One region of the Blautia sp. An46 genome, then DNA from elsewhere that is predicted to be linked to it. Evidence: a T-box and tRNA genes for the amino acid it is inferred to sense, from the RefSeq annotation. Region 1 holds a T-box; the other regions hold tRNA genes.
The links. The T-box of region 1 lies ahead of leuS (leucine--tRNA ligase). A T-box ahead of a tRNA ligase gene usually reads a tRNA of that ligase, here a tRNA-Leu.
Positions count from the first base shown of each region.

Region 1 (4,327 bases):
TAATGAATATAAAAGAAGCCGGGTTCCCAATTTAAGCGGGTTCCCGGCTTTCTGTTTCTTATTTCATTACTATGTTAATAATCTTCTTAGGAACATAGATTTCTTTTATCACGTTTCCTGTCAGCTTATCGGCAATCGCTTCTTTTCCTGCGGCAATAGCCTCTTCTTTGGAAGCTTCTGCACTGATGCTGATAACGGCTCTTGTCTTTCCGTTGATCTGTACAGGAATCTCGATCTCGTCATCTTTCATAGCTTCCTCATCAGCTTCCGGCCACTGGGTATGGAATACAGAATCCTCATGGCCGTATTCCTGCCACAGCTCTTCTGCCACATGAGGAGCAAATGGAGCCAAGAGCTGGATAAAGGTTTCGATAGTCTTTCTGTCGATTCCTCCTGTTTTCTTCGCCATATCAATGAGCTTGTTATTGTACTCCATGAAACCGGAGATAACTGTGTTCAGGCTGAAGCTTTCCAGACGCTGCGTAACGTCATAAACCAGTTTATGGCGAAGCTTCACCATTTCTTTTGTCTCAGCTACATTTGCATCTTTGCTGTCCATGGCCAGTTTCCAGAAACGGTTCAGGAAACGGTAAACGCCGTCGATTCCTCTATCATCCCATTCTGCATCCAGTTCCGGCGGACCTACGAAAAGTTCGTAAAGTCGCAGAGAGTCACAGCCATAGTCTCTTACCAGATCATCTGGAGAAACCACATTGCCTTTTGACTTACTCATCTTAATACCGTTCTTGCCGGTGATCATACCCTGGTTAAACAGCTTCTGGAATGGTTCGTCAAAATCGATCACGCCGATATCATAGAGGAACTTGGTATAGAAACGGGAATACAGCAGATGAAGAACTGCATGCTCTACACCGCCGATATACATATCTACTGGAAGGTATTTGTCTGCTTTTTCTCTGGATACCAGTTCTTTGTCGTTTTTGTTATCCACATAGCGGAGGAAATACCAGGAAGAACCTGCCCACTGAGGCATGGTATTGGTCTCTCTCTTGGCTGGAGAACCACAGCATGGGCAAGTGGTGTTTACCCACTCATCAATAGCAGCCAGAGGAGATTCTCCTGTGCCGGTAGGCTCATAGGATTCTACTTCTGGAAGAGTCAGAGGAAGCTGGTCTTCCGGAACCGGTACGTTTCCGCATTTTGGACAGTGGATGATGGGAATAGGCTCGCCCCAGTAACGCTGACGGGAGAATACCCAGTCACGAAGCTTATAATTTACTGTCTTTCTTCCGATTCCCATCTTCTCGATCATTTCAGGAGCTTCTTTCTTCAGAACTGCAGATTCCATGCCGTTCCAGTCTCCGGAGTTGATCATAGTTCCGGAAGCTTCTGTATAAGCCTCTGTCATATTTTCGATTTCTTTTCCGTCCTTAGCGATTACCTGGATGATCGGAATATTGAATTTTGTTGCAAATTCAAAGTCACGGTCATCATGAGCCGGTACACACATGATAGCTCCTGTACCATAATCAGCCAGTACGTAATCAGAAAGCCAGATAGGCACTTTCTTTCCATTAAGTGGATTGATGGCGTAGGTTCCTGTGAATACGCCGGTCTTTTCTTTATCCTGAAGACGGTCTACATTAGATTTCATAGAAGCATCATAGATGTATTTTTCTACAGCTTCCCTTGTCTCCTCTGTAGCCAGGCTCTTTGCCAGAGCATGCTCAGGAGCCAGAACCATGAAGGTTGCTCCATGGAGAGTATCCGGTCTTGTAGTATACACAGTGATTTTCTCATCTCTGCCTTCTACCGGGAAATCCACCTCTGCGCCGTAGGATTTTCCGATCCAGTCGGTCTGCATCTTCTTAACCTTTTCCGGCCAGTCCAGTTTGTCCAGGTCATTTAAAAGACGGTCTGCATATTTGGTAATGCGGAGCATCCACTGACGAAGGTTTTTCTTGGTTACTTCTGCACCGCAGCGCTCACATTTACCGTTTACTACCTCTTCATTTGCCAGACCAGTCTTACAGGAAGGACACCAGTTAATGGGGAATTCCTTCTCATAGGCCAGGCCTTCTTTAAACATTTTTACAAAGATCCACTGAGTCCATTTGTAGAAATTAGGATCTGTAGTATTTACCTCTCTGTCCCAATCATAGATTGCAGCGATATCCTGAATCTGTTTCTTGATATTTTTCACATTTTCTGCAGTAGATTTTGCAGGATGTACGCCCATCTTAATGGCATAGTTTTCTGCCGGAAGACCAAAAGCATCCCAGCCCATAGGATGGATCAGATAATATCCATGCATTAATTTGTAACGGCTCCAGACGTCAGAGATTACATAACCTCTCCAGTGTCCTACGTGAAGTCCGTTTCCTGATGGATATGGAAACATATCCAGGCAATAATATTTTGGCTTTTTGCCGTCATCTACGTTCACTGGTTTTTCATCCCAGATCTTACGCCATTTTGCTTCAATGGCCTTATGATTATATGGTACTGCCATTTTCTTTTCCTCCTTATTCTTTCTGCCGGTTTCTGATCGTATCGGCAATACAAAAAGCCCTCTCTTCTCCAGCTAGAGACGAAAGGGCTTAAATTCCGTGGTACCACTCTAATTCACAGGTTTAAATTATTCTGTGCACTCATTTTTTCTGTAACGGGAAATCCCGCCCGCATCTACTGATCCGCCAATGGGGAAAGTTCGATTTGGGAACTCCGAGGCCAGTTGGGAAGCTTACGTGACTGCCTTGCACCAGACGGCAGCTCTCTTGACACGCAGGGTTTCTTAATAATCCTCTTCACAGTTTTTAGTTTATAAAACTATTACACATTTTACTCAGGGATTTTCCATTTGTCAACCCCTGAACGAGATTTCTTCCCGTTCGAAAAAGGAAAATCATCCCTCTTCTTCCCCGGAAGTCTCTTCCTCTGTCTGTACCTGCTTAGTTTCCGCTTCCCGGCCTTCAAGCTGGGTAACAGTACAGATGGATTCTTCTTCCTCATACCTGAGAGAAATCTGGTCTCCGGTATCATAGCCTACGATTTCCGGGAACTCTGTTACCGGAATATCAAAAATCAGCTCCTGTCCTTCCAGTGTAATGTAGAAATGAGAGTTTCCATCCAGCACAGCCTGGGCCATGCGGTATATGACGCCCTCTGCACTGAGGTCACTGTCTGAAGCTCCGCTGACTTCAATACCGCTGCTTTTCAGCAGTTCCACATAATTCTCCTCGCATTCCTGAACCGTATCTCCGATGGCTACATTCTGATATTTCTGAACATTGACCATGGCATATTTCTTCACCAGACCGGCTCCGTCCTTTAAAGCCATGAAATAAGTGGGCTGGTCAGAGATGTTCAGAAGAAGGGGAAATGCCGCTGTATACTTCAGGTTCTGCACCTGTCCTTCTGCAGAGTCCATGGCGGACCGCTCCTGAGCGCCTTCACAGGCATAGTATCTGGTCTCCATAGTCCTCTGGTTCATAAGGACAAATCCCACATTGGATTTATCTCCGCTCACAGAGGTCACCCCTGTGTAAACCCACACATCATCATCAAGGGCCAGATAATTATATCCTTCTGTAGTCTGAAGGCATCCCTTCTGTCCCAGCACACTGTTAAAGAATCCATTCTGCAGCATGCCATGATAATTATACAGTTCCACCAGAAGATCTGCCGGATATGCCCGGTCTACCCATTTGGGACAGTCTTCGATCTTCAGGTCCTGGCATTCTCCTGTCTGGGCATTGCATAGTACCACTCTGCCTATGGTCTGGCCTCCAAAAAGACCGATGTTAAACTTCTTTACCGGACAGATCCAATAAGGAGTTCCGTCATCATCAATCTCAAAACTTATCTGGTCAAACATATAGGTAGGATATTTAAATCTCAAATGCCGGTAAATATTTCTGTTGAAGTATTCTGATTCCGAATACTTGATCCCTTCATCTAACTTTACCAGCTCTGTATTCTGTGTCGCCATATCAATACGCACATAGGCAGGAATCCCCTCCTTCTGATTGGTCAGCCATTTAATAGGACTGGCATAGACCAGGGGGCTTACCCGATAGGGCTGCTCCTTATAATTGATCTGGGAATAGAGACTGCTCACCTCAAACTGGGACACCATATCCACCATACTTCCCATCTTTCTGTTTCCCAGCAGTTCTGCCGACTCTTTATCCAAAAGGGGAATCTGGTCATAGCTGATTTCTTTGATATCTTCTGCAAAGTTCCGTTCTTCCGGTTCCATCAGAGCCTGATATTTTTCTGCATTGACAACTGGAGAAGACAAAAGGGCTCCAACTGCATAGACAACTGCAATGGCCAATATGAGCACCAGCCCGCCCTTTAGTAC
Region 1 covers NZ_NFIF01000008.1:25,269-29,595, forward strand. Annotated here, with positions in the region: gene leuS (leucine--tRNA ligase) at 59-2,473, opposite strand; T-box leader at 2,545-2,781, opposite strand; gene B5G00_RS07940 (hypothetical protein) at 2,867-4,327, opposite strand, start outside.

Region 2 (4,327 bases), on a different contig from region 1:
ACTTTTTAATAGTCTCATCGGAAAGCTCTCTCCTTTTCAGGTATTCCATTCCCTGTATTCCCTTTTCACTTTTCAGTTGATAATAATAGAATGCGGCTGCCTTCTTATTGATTTCCAGAAGTCTGGATTTCAAGTCTGCCGCCCTTCTGGCCTCAGGCGAATACTCTGCCTGTGGCAGACGGACTCCCGCCCGGTCAGCCAGATATTTAACTGCTTCCACAAAAGTAAAATTTTCGTATTCCATCAAAAAAGTGAATACATTGCCTCCTGCACCGCAGCCAAAACAGTAATACATCTGTTTTCCCGGACTTACGGAAAAAGAAGGCGATTTCTCGTTATGAAAAGGACAAAGGCCAAAATAGGAGCTGCCCTTTCGCTGGAGCTTTACATATCCGGAGATCACATCTACAATATCGTTTTTCATGCGGACTTCTTCAATAACATCATCCGAATAATACATTTTGATCCCTCTTTTCCACTATCTCTTTACCCGTCCTCTCCATCCTTTCGGAATAAAAATATCTTTGAATTTTTCCAGGGAATACTGGTCAGTCATACCTGAAATATAGTCGCAGACCACCCGTTCTTCAGGCTCGCCCTCTTCCATGAGCCACTGGTATTCTTCTGACATTTTTTCCGGAAATTTCCTGTAATATGTATATAATTCCTCAATTACGTGTTCTGCCTTTTTTTCTTCGCTTTTCGCCACAGGATTCAGATAAACATCCTGAAACATCAGACTTCTAAGATCCCGAAGTCCCTCTTCAATCTCCGGGGACATGGAAATCCTTTCTTTCCCCCTGCTGTGCTCCACAATGTCATGGACAAAGGTATTCAGCCGTTCTTTGGTATTCTCTCCCAAAAGCATCCGAAGAGTAATGGGAATATTATCTTCCGAAATAATCCCTGCCCGCTGAGCATCATCCATATCATGATGTATGTAAGAAATCTTATCACTGTATCGAACAACCTGTCCTTCTAGAGTATGAGGCTTTCCGCTGGTCCTGTGGTTAATGATCCCGTCCCGTACCTCCCAGGTCAGGTTCAGTCCTCTCCCACTTTTTTCCAGTCTTTCCACTACCCTGAGGCTTTGGCTGACGTGGGAAAAACCCAGAGGGCAGACCCGATCCAATACCTTTTCACCGGCGTGCCCAAAAGGCGTATGCCCAAGGTCGTGGCCAAGAGCAATGGCCTCTACCAGATCCACATTCAGATACAGAGCCTTTGCAATCGTCCTGGCAATCTGCGAAACTTCCAGAGTATGTGTCAGCCGGTTCCGATAGTGATCTCCCTGGGCCGCCAGAAAGACCTGAGTCTTATCTTTCATTCTCCGGAAAGATTTGCTGTGGAGTATCCGGTCACGATCTCTTTGATAAGCGGTCCGAATATCACATTCTGTCTCCTCCTTGTCTCTTCCCCGGGAATTCACGCTGCAGGCAGCATAAGGGCTGAGAAATTCCAACTCTTTGGCTTCCATTTCTTCACGAATATTCATCCACAGGTCACCGTCCTCTCTCGAGTCATATCCTCTGATAATTATATTACCGTTTTCCCGCAGATTTCCTTCTTTTCTTTTCAAAAAGTTCCAACAAATGTGGATTTCTGATTTTTCTCACGATTCTTTCCATGCACTGCGCAGGAAGTTGATTTCTGCTGCATAACCGCTAAGGTCATTTGGAGTCTCCAGATAAAAAGGAAGATTTCTAAGGGCTGGATGGTTGATAATCCTGACCATAGCTTCTTTTCCGATTTTTCCTTCACCTATTCTGGCATGACGGTCCTTATGGCTCCCCAGTCCGTACATACTGTCGTTTAAATGGATGGCCTTAAGCCGTGTAAGGCCGATTACTTTGTCGAATTCATCCAGAACTCCTTCCAGATTATTTACAATGTCGTAGCCTCCATCATAGACATGGCAGGTATCCAGGCATACCCCCATTTTTTCCTGTAGCTCTACCCGGTCCAGGATCTCCCGAATCTCTTGAAAGTTTCTCCCGATTTCACTGCCCTTTCCTGCCATGGTCTCCAGAAGCACCGTAGTGCTCTGCTCAGGACAGAGAATCTGATTCAGCATATCCGCAATCAGCTGGATTCCCTTTTCGGCCCCCTGTTTCACATGGCTTCCCGGATGAAAGTTATAGCAGTTTCCAGGGGTATATTCCATTCTCTTCAGATCATCTGTCATTGTAAGGTAAGCAAATTCCCGGACCTTCTCATCCGGTGAACAGGCATTCAGGGTATAAGGAGCGTGGGCCAGTATCTTCTGGATTCCCAGTTCAGAAGCTTTTGCATGAAAAGCCTTTACATCTTCCGGATCAATTGTCTTAGCCTTTCCTCCTCTGGGGTTTCTGGTGAAAAACTGAAAAGTGTTGGCCTGTATTTTTTCTGCATCCTCTGCCATGGCTCTGTATCCTTTGGCAGAGGATAAATGACAGCCTATAGTCAGCATCCTGATTCCTCCTTTGTTTCGGCAATATCTGTGAATAAATAAAGAGCTAATGCAAAAGCAAGACTACAAAATTGTTTCTGCTCTTGTATTAACTCTTTAGCTACATATACAAGATTTCCTCCTATATATTTTTAAGTTTAAATTTGTAACGGATTACTCTGTTGATTACTTTTTTGATCACCTTATGTTTATACATAAGAAAAATCCCCTTAAAAATAAGGGGATTTCTTACTGCGGGAGATGGGACTTGAACCCACACGAGCATACACCCACAAGATCCTTAGTCTTGCCTGTCTGCCAATTCCAGCACTCCCGCTTGTCTGTCGTTTTCAGCACTCCTCAGCGACAAGTGAAAGTATAGCAGAGATTTTTGGATTCGTCAATACTTTTTTCAAAAAAATTTTTTTAATTTTTTAAACTTTCCGGAATTTTCCCTGAATAAGGTTTTCTCCCCTTAAAAGACGTTCCTTTAAATCCTCTTTGTCTCCCAGGATTTCCTTGAAACAGGCCCACTCATCCAAGATTCCCTGCCCATGGGGAACCAGATAGGCTCCTGCATCACTGCCCAGGGCAAGTTCCACCCCTGCCTCATAACCTTTTCTTATATTCGTCTTTCCCTTTTCCCAGATCTGTAAAAGAACCTGGTCGGAAAAACGACCTTTTCCAATGAGATTTTTCACTACAGTGATCGTGGGGACCCAGATTGTTCCCTGCTCTGCCATGATCTTCACAGCCTCTTCGTCTGCATAATTGCCATGTTCAATGCTGTCTACGCCTGCCATGGCCGCTTCTTTTACGGCCTTTGCCCCATTAGTATGGGACATGACCGAGAATCCCTCTTCGTGGGCAATATGGACCATTTCTCTGACTTCCTCAAAAGAAAGAGCGGTGCCTGTTATAGAACCATCTGTATCAAAGTCCATGATACCAGTGGTCATGATCTTAATGAAATCACCAACCTCTCTCTTAACCTCTCTGACCAGAGCCGTATATTCTTTCATGGTTTCGAAAGCCCTGCCTACGATTCCCCCATAATGCCCTTTCTTATGGATTGCAAAAACAGGAGTTCTGTAATCAATCCCATACTCTGGGGCGATTTCTCTGGCTCTTTGAGAGACGCGGAGATAATCTCCGCCGTCTCTCACAAAAGACACATTTTTTTCCTGATAGGCTTTTAGATGCTCTCTGATCAGTTTTTCATCAGGAGCCTTTTCATGGTCTTTCACTGCCTGACGATAGTCCAGAGCATTCATAAATATATGTGCATGGTTTTCTCCAAACATCTTTGTGTCACCTTCTGTATTTCTGTTATCTCCTTCCGGCGGAAAGAAAAATTTCATAATATCCCGGTTCCAGAAGGAGCTTTCCTGTTCTTTCCAGACTGGAGTTCCGTCTGCCGTTGAGATATGCTTTTTTCCCGGAATAGGGAAGGATAAATCTGGCTTTGGCATCAAAAGGAACTCTTATCTGGAAAAGAATGCCTTCTTTTTTCCATTCCCATCCGGACTCATAAAGGCCGCTGGCTGAATCATAAGAACATCTTGCAAAACGCAGTCTCCTGTCTGGCTTTGGTGCGATCACTGCTCTTCGGAATCCAGGATTCTTTTCTACCGGATTCAGACCGCACATACAGCGGTACATCCACTCTGCGATCACTCCATAGGCATAGTGGTTCAGACTGTTCATCCCAGTGTCGCTGATATGTCCATCGGGAAGAATAGAGTTCCATCTTTCCCATACTGTAGTAGCCCCCATATTCACTTCATAGAGCCATCCAGGATACTCTTCCTGAAGAAGCAGGCTGTATGCCTCCTGGTCCATTCCACACTCGGAAAGTACAAGGCACAGATAACAGGTGCCCACAAAACCTGTAGTAAG
Region 2 covers NZ_NFIF01000002.1:160,118-164,444, forward strand. Annotated here, with positions in the region: gene dnaG (DNA primase) at 1-460, opposite strand, end outside; gene B5G00_RS02685 (deoxyguanosinetriphosphate triphosphohydrolase) at 479-1,495, opposite strand; gene B5G00_RS02690 (deoxyribonuclease IV) at 1,613-2,449, opposite strand; tRNA gene B5G00_RS02695 (tRNA-Leu) at 2,682-2,765, opposite strand; gene B5G00_RS02700 (amidohydrolase family protein) at 2,863-3,732, opposite strand; gene B5G00_RS02705 (alpha-L-rhamnosidase) at 3,758-4,327, opposite strand, start outside.
Region 2: it encodes a tRNA-Leu, which carries the amino acid that the T-box ahead of leuS (leucine--tRNA ligase) is inferred to sense. The anticodon was not compared.

Region 3 (4,327 bases), on a different contig from region 1:
AACTTGCATAGGTCTTTCCTGTGATGGCATTCTTAATCTCATCCAGGGTATATCCCAGAGCAATCTTTGCAGCTACTTTCGCAATTGGATATCCAGTAGCTTTGGAAGCCAGCGCAGAAGAACGGGATACACGTGGGTTTACTTCGATTACGCAATACTCAAAGCTTTCAGGGTTCAGGGCATACTGTACATTACAGCCTCCTGTGATCCCCAGCTCTGTAATGATATTCAGGGCAGAAGTTCTCAGCATCTGGTATTCTTTATCTCCCAGAGTCTGAGAAGGAGCTACGACGATACTGTCTCCTGTATGAACACCTACAGGGTCAATATTTTCCATGTTGCAGACTGTAATACAGTTTCCTGCACTGTCCCGCATTACTTCATATTCGATTTCTTTCCAGCCGGCAATACAGCGCTCCACCAGAACCTCTCCCACACGTGAAAGACGGAGACCGTTCTCCAGGATCTCAATAAGCTCTTCTTCATTATTGGCAATACCGCCGCCGCTGCCTCCCAGAGTATAAGCAGGACGAAGCACCACCGGATAACCAATCTTATTACTGAAAGCCACACCGTCTTCCACATTCCGTACTACCAGAGAAGCAGCAATGGGCTCTCCGATTTTTTCCATGGTGTCTTTAAATTCCTGACGGTCCTCTGCTTTCTTGATAGTCTCGGAAGTAGTTCCGATCAGGCGGACATTGTGCTCTTTTAAGAAGCCTCTCTCTTCCAGCTCCATAGCAAGATTCAGTCCTGCCTGTCCTCCAAGGGTAGGAAGCACGCTGTCCGGTTTTTCTTTCAGGATCAGCTGCTCTACAACTTCTACTGTAAGAGGCTCGATATAAACTTTATCTGCAATATCTTTATCTGTCATAATGGTGGCAGGGTTGGAGTTCAGCAGAACAACCTCGACTCCCTCTTCCTTGAGAGAACGGCATGCCTGGGTTCCTGCATAGTCAAACTCTGCTGCCTGTCCGATTACAATAGGGCCGGAACCGATCATCAATACTTTTTTAATATCCGGATTTCTTGGCATTACTCTGTCACCTCCATCATTTTAATGAAACGGTCAAATAAGTAGCCGGAGTCCTGAGGACCAGGGCAGGCTTCTGGATGAAACTGTACAGTAAAAATATTTTTTCCTACATATTTCAATCCTTCATTCGTCTTGTCATTTACATTTTCAAAAGCCGGAACTGCGATTTCCGGATTCAGAGTTTCTGTATCTACTACATAACCATGGTTCTGAGAGGAGATGTATACTCTTCCTGTTTCCAGGTCTTTTACCGGGTGGTTTCCGCCTCTGTGGCCGTATTTCATTTTCTTAGTATCTGCACCTGTGGCCAGAGCCATAAGCTGATGTCCAAGGCAGATAGCAAAAATCGGCACCTGAGAGTCATACAGTTTTTTGATTTCTTTAATGATCTCTGTACATTCCTTGGGATCTCCAGGTCCGTTGGAAAGCATAATGCCGTCCGGCTGGTCCTTCAGGATTTCCTCTGCCTTTGTAAAGGCCGGATAAATAGTAACCTGGCATCCTCTCTTATTTAAGGACTCTGCGATATTCTCCTTGGCGCCAAAGTCCATAAGAGCTACCTTGGGGCCCTTGCCTTTGAGAACGGATTTTTCCTCGCAGGTAACTTTCTCCACCACTTTTCCTGTGGTATATGCATGAAGTTTTGGAATTACTTCCTCCAGTTTAAAGTCCGGATCCGTAGTGATCATACCATTCATGGTCCCCTTCTCCCTGAGGATTTTCGTAAGGGCCCTGGTATCGATTCCTGCAATACCTGGTATGTCATATCGTTTCAAAAAGTTCTGAATTGTATCTTCACAGCGGAAGTTGCTTGGAATACGGGATAATTCTCTTACAATATATCCGTCGGGCCATGGTCTCAAAGATTCCTGGTCCTCATAGCAGATGCCATAATTGCCAATTAAAGGATATGTCATGCAGACTGCCTGTCCGGCATAAGAAGGGTCTGTAAGTACTTCCAGATAACCAGTCATAGATGTGTTAAAAACAATCTCACTGATGACTTCTTTTCTGGAGCCAATGCTGGTACCTGTAAAGACAGTTCCGTCTTCCAGTATCAAAAATGCTTTCATTCTCTCACCTGTCTCCCTTTCTGTTTTTATTTATGTTTTCATAATGCCAGGTAAAAAGGTCATGTATTTCAGACTTTCATGAAAATCCATGAATCCGGGGCCTCAAAAACGTCCCTGACACTGCTGCTTCCTAAAAAGCCCTAAAATTCCCCAAATTGTAAAAAGTGTATCATAATGCACTATTTTTTTCAACCTTTTTTGCAGAATCAATTTCGTAAAACTTTTTTCATTTTTTTCTTGACAATTTAGTACAAATCGTATAATATATATTTTGCGCTTACGAAAACGCAAAAATTCATAAAAATGCAGGAGTGGCGGAATTGGCAGACGCGCAGGCTTCAGGTGCCTGTGGTAGCAATATCGTGTGGGTTCAAGTCCCATCTCCTGCACGCTTTGAGAATCTCAGTTATCAGATACTGAGATTCTTTTTCGTTCCACAGAAAATTCCCCGGACTACCCTATAAAAAACCTCCGAGCTATCCTTAAAATCCCAGATATTCCTATAAGCTTTCACTTTTTTCAAACTTTCAAAAACCTTTGGTTAATTCTGAAAATAAATTTCAAATTTTCTGTTGACATTTATCTCTTTATCGTGTATTATATGTTTTGTGCTCAGGAGCACACAATAAAATATCAGAAATGCAGGAGTGGCGGAATTGGCAGACGCGCAGGCTTCAGGTGCCTGTGGTAGCAATATCGTGTGGGTTCAAGTCCCATCTCCTGCATCTTTTTTTTGCTACGATTTAGCTCAGCACAGAGAATATAAAAATAGCCTCAGGGAAGTTTACTTACCTGGGGCTATTTCTATATTCTCGTATTGAGCGTTTCGCTCAAGCTATCCGCTTCTTTTAATGCATCTCCAGCTGAGGCATCTCCTGTCCTCTCAGAAGGATCTTAGGTCCTCCTGTGTGCTGGATATATTCTTTTGTAATGATTACTTCTCCGATGCTGTCATCCTTGGGGATTTCATACATGATATCCAGCATATATTCCTCCAGTATTGCTCTCAGTGCTCTTGCGCCTGTGTGTTTCTCCATGGCTTTATCTGCAATGGCCTCTAATGCTCCCTGTTCAAACTCCAGCTTTACCTCATCCATAGCCAGAAGCTTCTGATACTGTTTCAGGATAGCATTTTTTGGCTCCTTAAGGATTTCTACCAGCATATCCCGGGTAAGTCCCTTTAATGCGAAGATAACAGGAAGACGGCCTAAAAATTCCGGGATCATTCCGAATTTTCTCAGATCATCTACCGTTACCTTCTCCAAAAGGCTGTCATCATGGTCATATTTATCCTTCAGATCCGCCTGAAATCCAATGGATGCAGTCTTATTCAGACGTTCTTTTATGATTTCTTCCAAATCCGGAAATGCGCCGCCGCAGATAAATAAAATATTTTTTGTATCTACTGTTGTAAGAGGAACCATAGCATTTTTACTGTTTGCGCCCACCGGTACCTCTATCTCGCTTCCTTCCAAAAGCTTCAGCATTCCCTGCTGAACGGCTTCGCCGCTGACATCTCTCTGGTTAGTATTTTTCTTCTTGGCAATCTTATCAATCTCATCAATAAAGATAATTCCGTGCTCTGCTTTCTCTACATCATTATCGGCGGCAGCCAGAAGCTTGCTGACTACGCTTTCGATATCGTCACCGATATAACCAGCCTCTGTAAGTGAGGTTGCATCTGTAATGGCAAGGGGCACGTCCAGAAGGCGGGCCAGGGTCTTCACCATGTAGGTCTTCCCGCTTCCTGTAGGCCCTATCATCAGCATATTTGACTTTTCAATCTCTATATCATCATTGCTTTCTGCGAAGACTCTCTTATAATGATTATAGACAGCTACAGACATTACCTTCTTAGCATGTTCCTGTCCGATCACATATTCATCCAGGCTTGCTTTTATCTTATGCGGCGCAGGAATGCTCTGAATATCAAACACCTTCGGTGCTACCTTCTCTTTGGGCTGTTCCTGTCTTTTTTTCACTTTCTGCCTGTTGGGAATCTGGTTCTGAAGGGAACTTAAATCGATCATGCTGATATTCGGCATGTTGGGAATATTTTTCATCAGCTCATCATAGTTAATGGTGCTGTTATTCATAGTGTCAAAACTGCGCTGCATGCAATCTGTACAGATGTGGATATTATTGGGCAGATCGATCATTTTTCCTGCCTTGCTCTCCGGACGTCTGCACATAAAACATATTTTTTCGTAAGTATCCT
Region 3 covers NZ_NFIF01000001.1:33,675-38,001, reverse strand. Annotated here, with positions in the region: gene carB (carbamoyl-phosphate synthase large subunit) at 1-1,036, opposite strand, end outside; gene B5G00_RS00140 (carbamoyl phosphate synthase small subunit) at 1,036-2,109, opposite strand; tRNA gene B5G00_RS00135 (tRNA-Leu) at 2,415-2,498, shown strand; tRNA gene B5G00_RS00130 (tRNA-Leu) at 2,751-2,834, shown strand; gene clpX (ATP-dependent Clp protease ATP-binding subunit ClpX) at 2,958-4,327, opposite strand, start outside.
Region 3: it encodes a tRNA-Leu, which carries the amino acid that the T-box ahead of leuS (leucine--tRNA ligase) is inferred to sense. The anticodon was not compared.

Region 4 (4,327 bases), on a different contig from region 1:
ATTTTCCCTTTGAGAGATTTCAGGAATTGTACAGAAGTGTCTTTCAGGAATATGTACGGGCCAATGGACTTCCTACAAAAAAGGGCCTCCATGAACTGCTGGATTTTCTGAGAAAAGAGCAGATTCCCATGGCAGTGGCCACCTCTTCCAGCCAGGAACACGCAGTCGGCAATCTGAAGAAAGAGGGAATCAGGGAATATTTTCAGACAGTGATCACCGGAAATATGGTTTCCAGGGCAAAGCCGGACCCGGAGATATACTTAAAAGCCTGCCAGGGCCTGAAGCTGTCTCCATCTAAAGTTCTGGCCCTGGAGGATTCTTACAATGGACTCCGCTCTGCCCATCAGGCAGGAATGATCACGGTAATGGTGCCGGATCTTTTAAAGGATTCCTCCTGTGTAGAAGATATTTTAGACGGAAAAATGGACTCTTTGCTGGAAGTTCGAGACTGGATTGCGTCAATGCGTTAAAAAGTTAATAAAGAATTGCAGGAATGACTTGAAAATCAAAGGATATTTCCGTATAATGAATTCTGGATTTTATCAGGCAGAGAAGCCTTTTGCTGAGATACAGATTAAATAGAAAAAGGAGAACAAACATGGAGAAGAAACCATTTGTGACAAAAGAACAGTTAGATGAAATTGTGAAAAAGTTTCCTACGCCCTTTCACCTATACGATGAAAAAGGCATAAGAGAAAATGCCAGGGCTATGAAGGAGGCTTTTTCCTGGAATAAAGGTTTTAAAGAATACTTTGCTGTAAAAGCAACGCCCAATCCTTTCCTGATTCAGATTCTTCGGGAGTATGGATTCGGATGTGACTGCTCCTCTTATACAGAATTGATGCTGTCTAAGGCCATAGGCTGCACAGGAGAAGACATTATGTTTTCTTCCAACGATACCCCGGCAGAAGAATTCCGGTACGCCTATGAGATGGGAGCGACGATCAATCTGGATGATATTACCCACATTCCTTTCCTGGAAGAAGCCATCGGAACTATTCCAAAGAGAATCAGCTGCCGTTTTAATCCAGGTGGAATCTTTGAGATCAGCAATGGCATCATGGACAATCCGGGAGATGCCAAGTACGGAATGACTCAGGAGCAGCTTTTTGAGGCTTTCCGTATCCTGAAAGCAAAGGGAGCAGAGGAGTTTGGCATCCATGCTTTCCTGGCCAGCAATACTGTGACCAACGAGTATTATCCTATGCTGGCAAAACAGCTCTTTGAACTGGCAGTAAAGCTTCAGAAAGAGACAGGAGCTAAGGTATGCTTTATCAACCTTTCCGGCGGTGTGGGAATTCCTTACCGTCCTGACCAGGAGCCAAATGACATCCGGGCTATTGGCGAAGGCGTCCGGAAAGTTTACGAGGAAGTTCTGGTTCCGGCAGGCATGGGAGACGTGGCTATCTATACAGAGCTGGGCCGTTTTATGATGGGACCTTACGGCTGCCTGGTAACAAAAGCAATCCATGAAAAACATATCTATAAAGAATATATCGGAGTAGACGCCTGTGCGGTAAACCTTATGCGTCCGGCTATGTACGGAGCTTACCATCATATCACAGTTATGGGCAAGGAAGACCAGCCCTGCGACCATAAATATGATATTACCGGTTCCCTCTGTGAAAACAATGATAAATTCGCAGTGGACAGAATGCTGCCGAAAATTGATATGGGAGACCTTCTGGTGATCCATGATACAGGGGCTCATGGCTTTGCTATGGGATATAACTACAATGGCAAATTAAAATCCGCAGAAATCCTGCTGAAAGAAGACGGAACTGCTCAGCTTATCAGAAGAGCGGAGACCCCAAAGGATTACTTTGCCACCTTTGACTGCTTTGATATCTATAAGGAACTGGACTGCAATAAGTAAGAAAAGAGACGAGGACAGTTCTATAGCTGAACTGTTAGGGATTACAGGAGAATTGCAGAAAACACTTGCAATTCTTCTGAATTTGTGATATTCTAACTATCGGTTCAGCAAAAGATGCCGGCGTGTCGGAATGGCAGACGAGGCAGACTCAAAATCTGTTGTGGGCAACCACGTGCGGGTTCAAGTCCCGCTGCCGGCAGTAATTCAGCTCTTTAGCCTTTGGCTAGAGAGCTTTTTTCTTGCACAAAATCCTAAACTACTGGACATTTAAATATTGTTGAACAGAAAAGAACAGTAATCATTCAAATTGCCAAAAAGTATTGGTGATAACTGTTGACAGAAGGATTTGAAAGGTATATATATTATTTAGAAATATTTCTAAATAGTTGCAATCAGGAATTATCTATACGAGGGAGTGGTAGATTGGGATTTGCAGAAACTTTTAAAGCATTATCAGATCCGGCAAGGAGACGGATTCTTGAAATGCTGAAAGACGGGTGTCTTTCGGCAGGGGATATTTCACGGCATTTTGATATGACTCAAGCAACCGTTTCCTATCATCTTAAGATTCTAAAGCAAGCAGATTTGATACGTGAAAAACGAGAAAAGAATTTTATATTCTATGAGCTGAATCTGACTGTTCTGGAAGAAATTATGGTATGGCTGTCAGATTTGAAAGGAGAAACTTGATATGAAAAAATATAGGAGAACGATTATTTTAACTACATTTCTTACGGGGCTGCCGATTTTGATCGGACTGATTTTATGGAGTAAACTTCCAGATTCCATTGCGACTCACTGGGGTGCAAATGGACAGGCAAATGGATGGTCCAGTAAAGCATCAACAGTATTTTTTTTGCCATGTATTTTGATAATCATACATCTTTTTTCAGTTTTTCTAACTTTGAACGATCCTAAAAAAACAAATATTCATAAAAAACCAATGACGTTGATATTCTGGATTGTTCCCGTTATCTCGATTTTAATGAATGGAATAACCTATTTGATTGCACTTGGAATAAAAGTAAATATTTCGGCTGCAGTTTCCATTTTGATGGGGACTTTATTTATTCTTCTTGGCAACTATTTGCCAAAGCTCCGACAAAATTATACAATCGGTATCAAATTACCTTGGACATTATGTAGTGAAGAAAATTGGTACCGGACACACCGATTAGGCGGAAAACTTTTTATTTTAGGCGGCATTTTAGTTGCCTTAGATGGTGTTGCAGGTATCTGGCTGGGCGATACGCTTATATTCACTACAATGATCGGCATCCTGCTTATCTGTGTTGCCATATCGGTAGGGTATTCTTTCTGGTTATTTAAAAAAGGAATATGATTCACATGTCCATACTGTTGTTGTATTCATCACTGATATGACCGAATGCAATGGGCAGGGGAAGAATATATCCTGGAGAATTTGATGGACGAAGTGAACTTAGAAAACTGTTTGGGAGAAAATTATGACCAGGAGGAGGTATACTGGATGGGATATGTGTACCGATACTGGCATTTTTATACTGGTGAAAGTAGCAGACAGATTTATTCTCAGGCTGACAGACCGTTGATGAGAAGCTGTTATCTGGGATTTCACACCTTAGACCCAGCGATGGCTGTTGAAGATTTAAAAGAGATATACAATCAAAAACAAGAAAGTAAGAATCGTTAGTTATACAAACAGCAAGGGAGCTGTTGCATTATTCAAAATCGAGAATATTTATACCGTTTATTCTTGATATATGAACTAATGCGACTGCTCCTTTTGCTTTTAAGAGAGAAAGATAGACTTTAAGTGGAAAATGGTAATCATAAGATAAGATTTTTAAATGGATTTAACTTTTTTACTTCCTATTTTCGTGTTACAATAAAAACAATGAACAGAAAGAAGGGACTTTATGAATTGGTACAGTAAAACAGGTCTTGTTCTGGAAGGAGGCGGCATGCGAGGGGCCTTTACTGCCGGCGTGCTGGATTTTTTTCTGGATAAGGACATTTTTTTTCATACCTGCATAGGCGTATCGGCGGGAGCCTGTCATGCCTGCAGTTATCTTTCCAAACAGAGAAGGAGAGGTTTTGAGACAAATACAGACTATTTAGATGATGAAAACTACTGTAGTTTTAAAAGCCTGGTGAAGACAGGAGACATGTTTGGCGTGGATATGTGCTACAGGAAAATTCCTGAGGAATTAAATCCTTATGACTATGAAGCCTATGACAAGAATCCTACAGACTTTTATGCGGTAGTTACTAACTGCCATACAGGAAAGGCAGAATATAAAAAGCTGGATGACATGCATAAAGGAATCCATTATGTCCGGGCATCCAGTTCACTTCCTCTTTTGTCCAGAACAGTCTGGATTAAAAATAAGCCTTATCTGGACGGAGGAGTCTCGGACTCCATACCGGTCAGAAAATCTCAGGAACTGGGGAATGAAAAGACAGTGGTTG
Region 4 covers NZ_NFIF01000001.1:291,331-295,657, forward strand. Annotated here, with positions in the region: gene B5G00_RS01360 (HAD family hydrolase) at 1-470, shown strand, start outside; gene B5G00_RS01365 (diaminopimelate decarboxylase family protein) at 599-1,876, shown strand; tRNA gene B5G00_RS01370 (tRNA-Leu) at 1,993-2,075, shown strand; gene B5G00_RS01375 (autorepressor SdpR family transcription factor) at 2,300-2,566, shown strand; gene B5G00_RS01380 (SdpI family protein) at 2,568-3,218, shown strand; gene B5G00_RS01385 (hypothetical protein) at 3,303-3,548, shown strand; gene B5G00_RS01390 (patatin-like phospholipase family protein) at 3,775-4,327, shown strand, end outside.
Region 4: it encodes a tRNA-Leu, which carries the amino acid that the T-box ahead of leuS (leucine--tRNA ligase) is inferred to sense. The anticodon was not compared.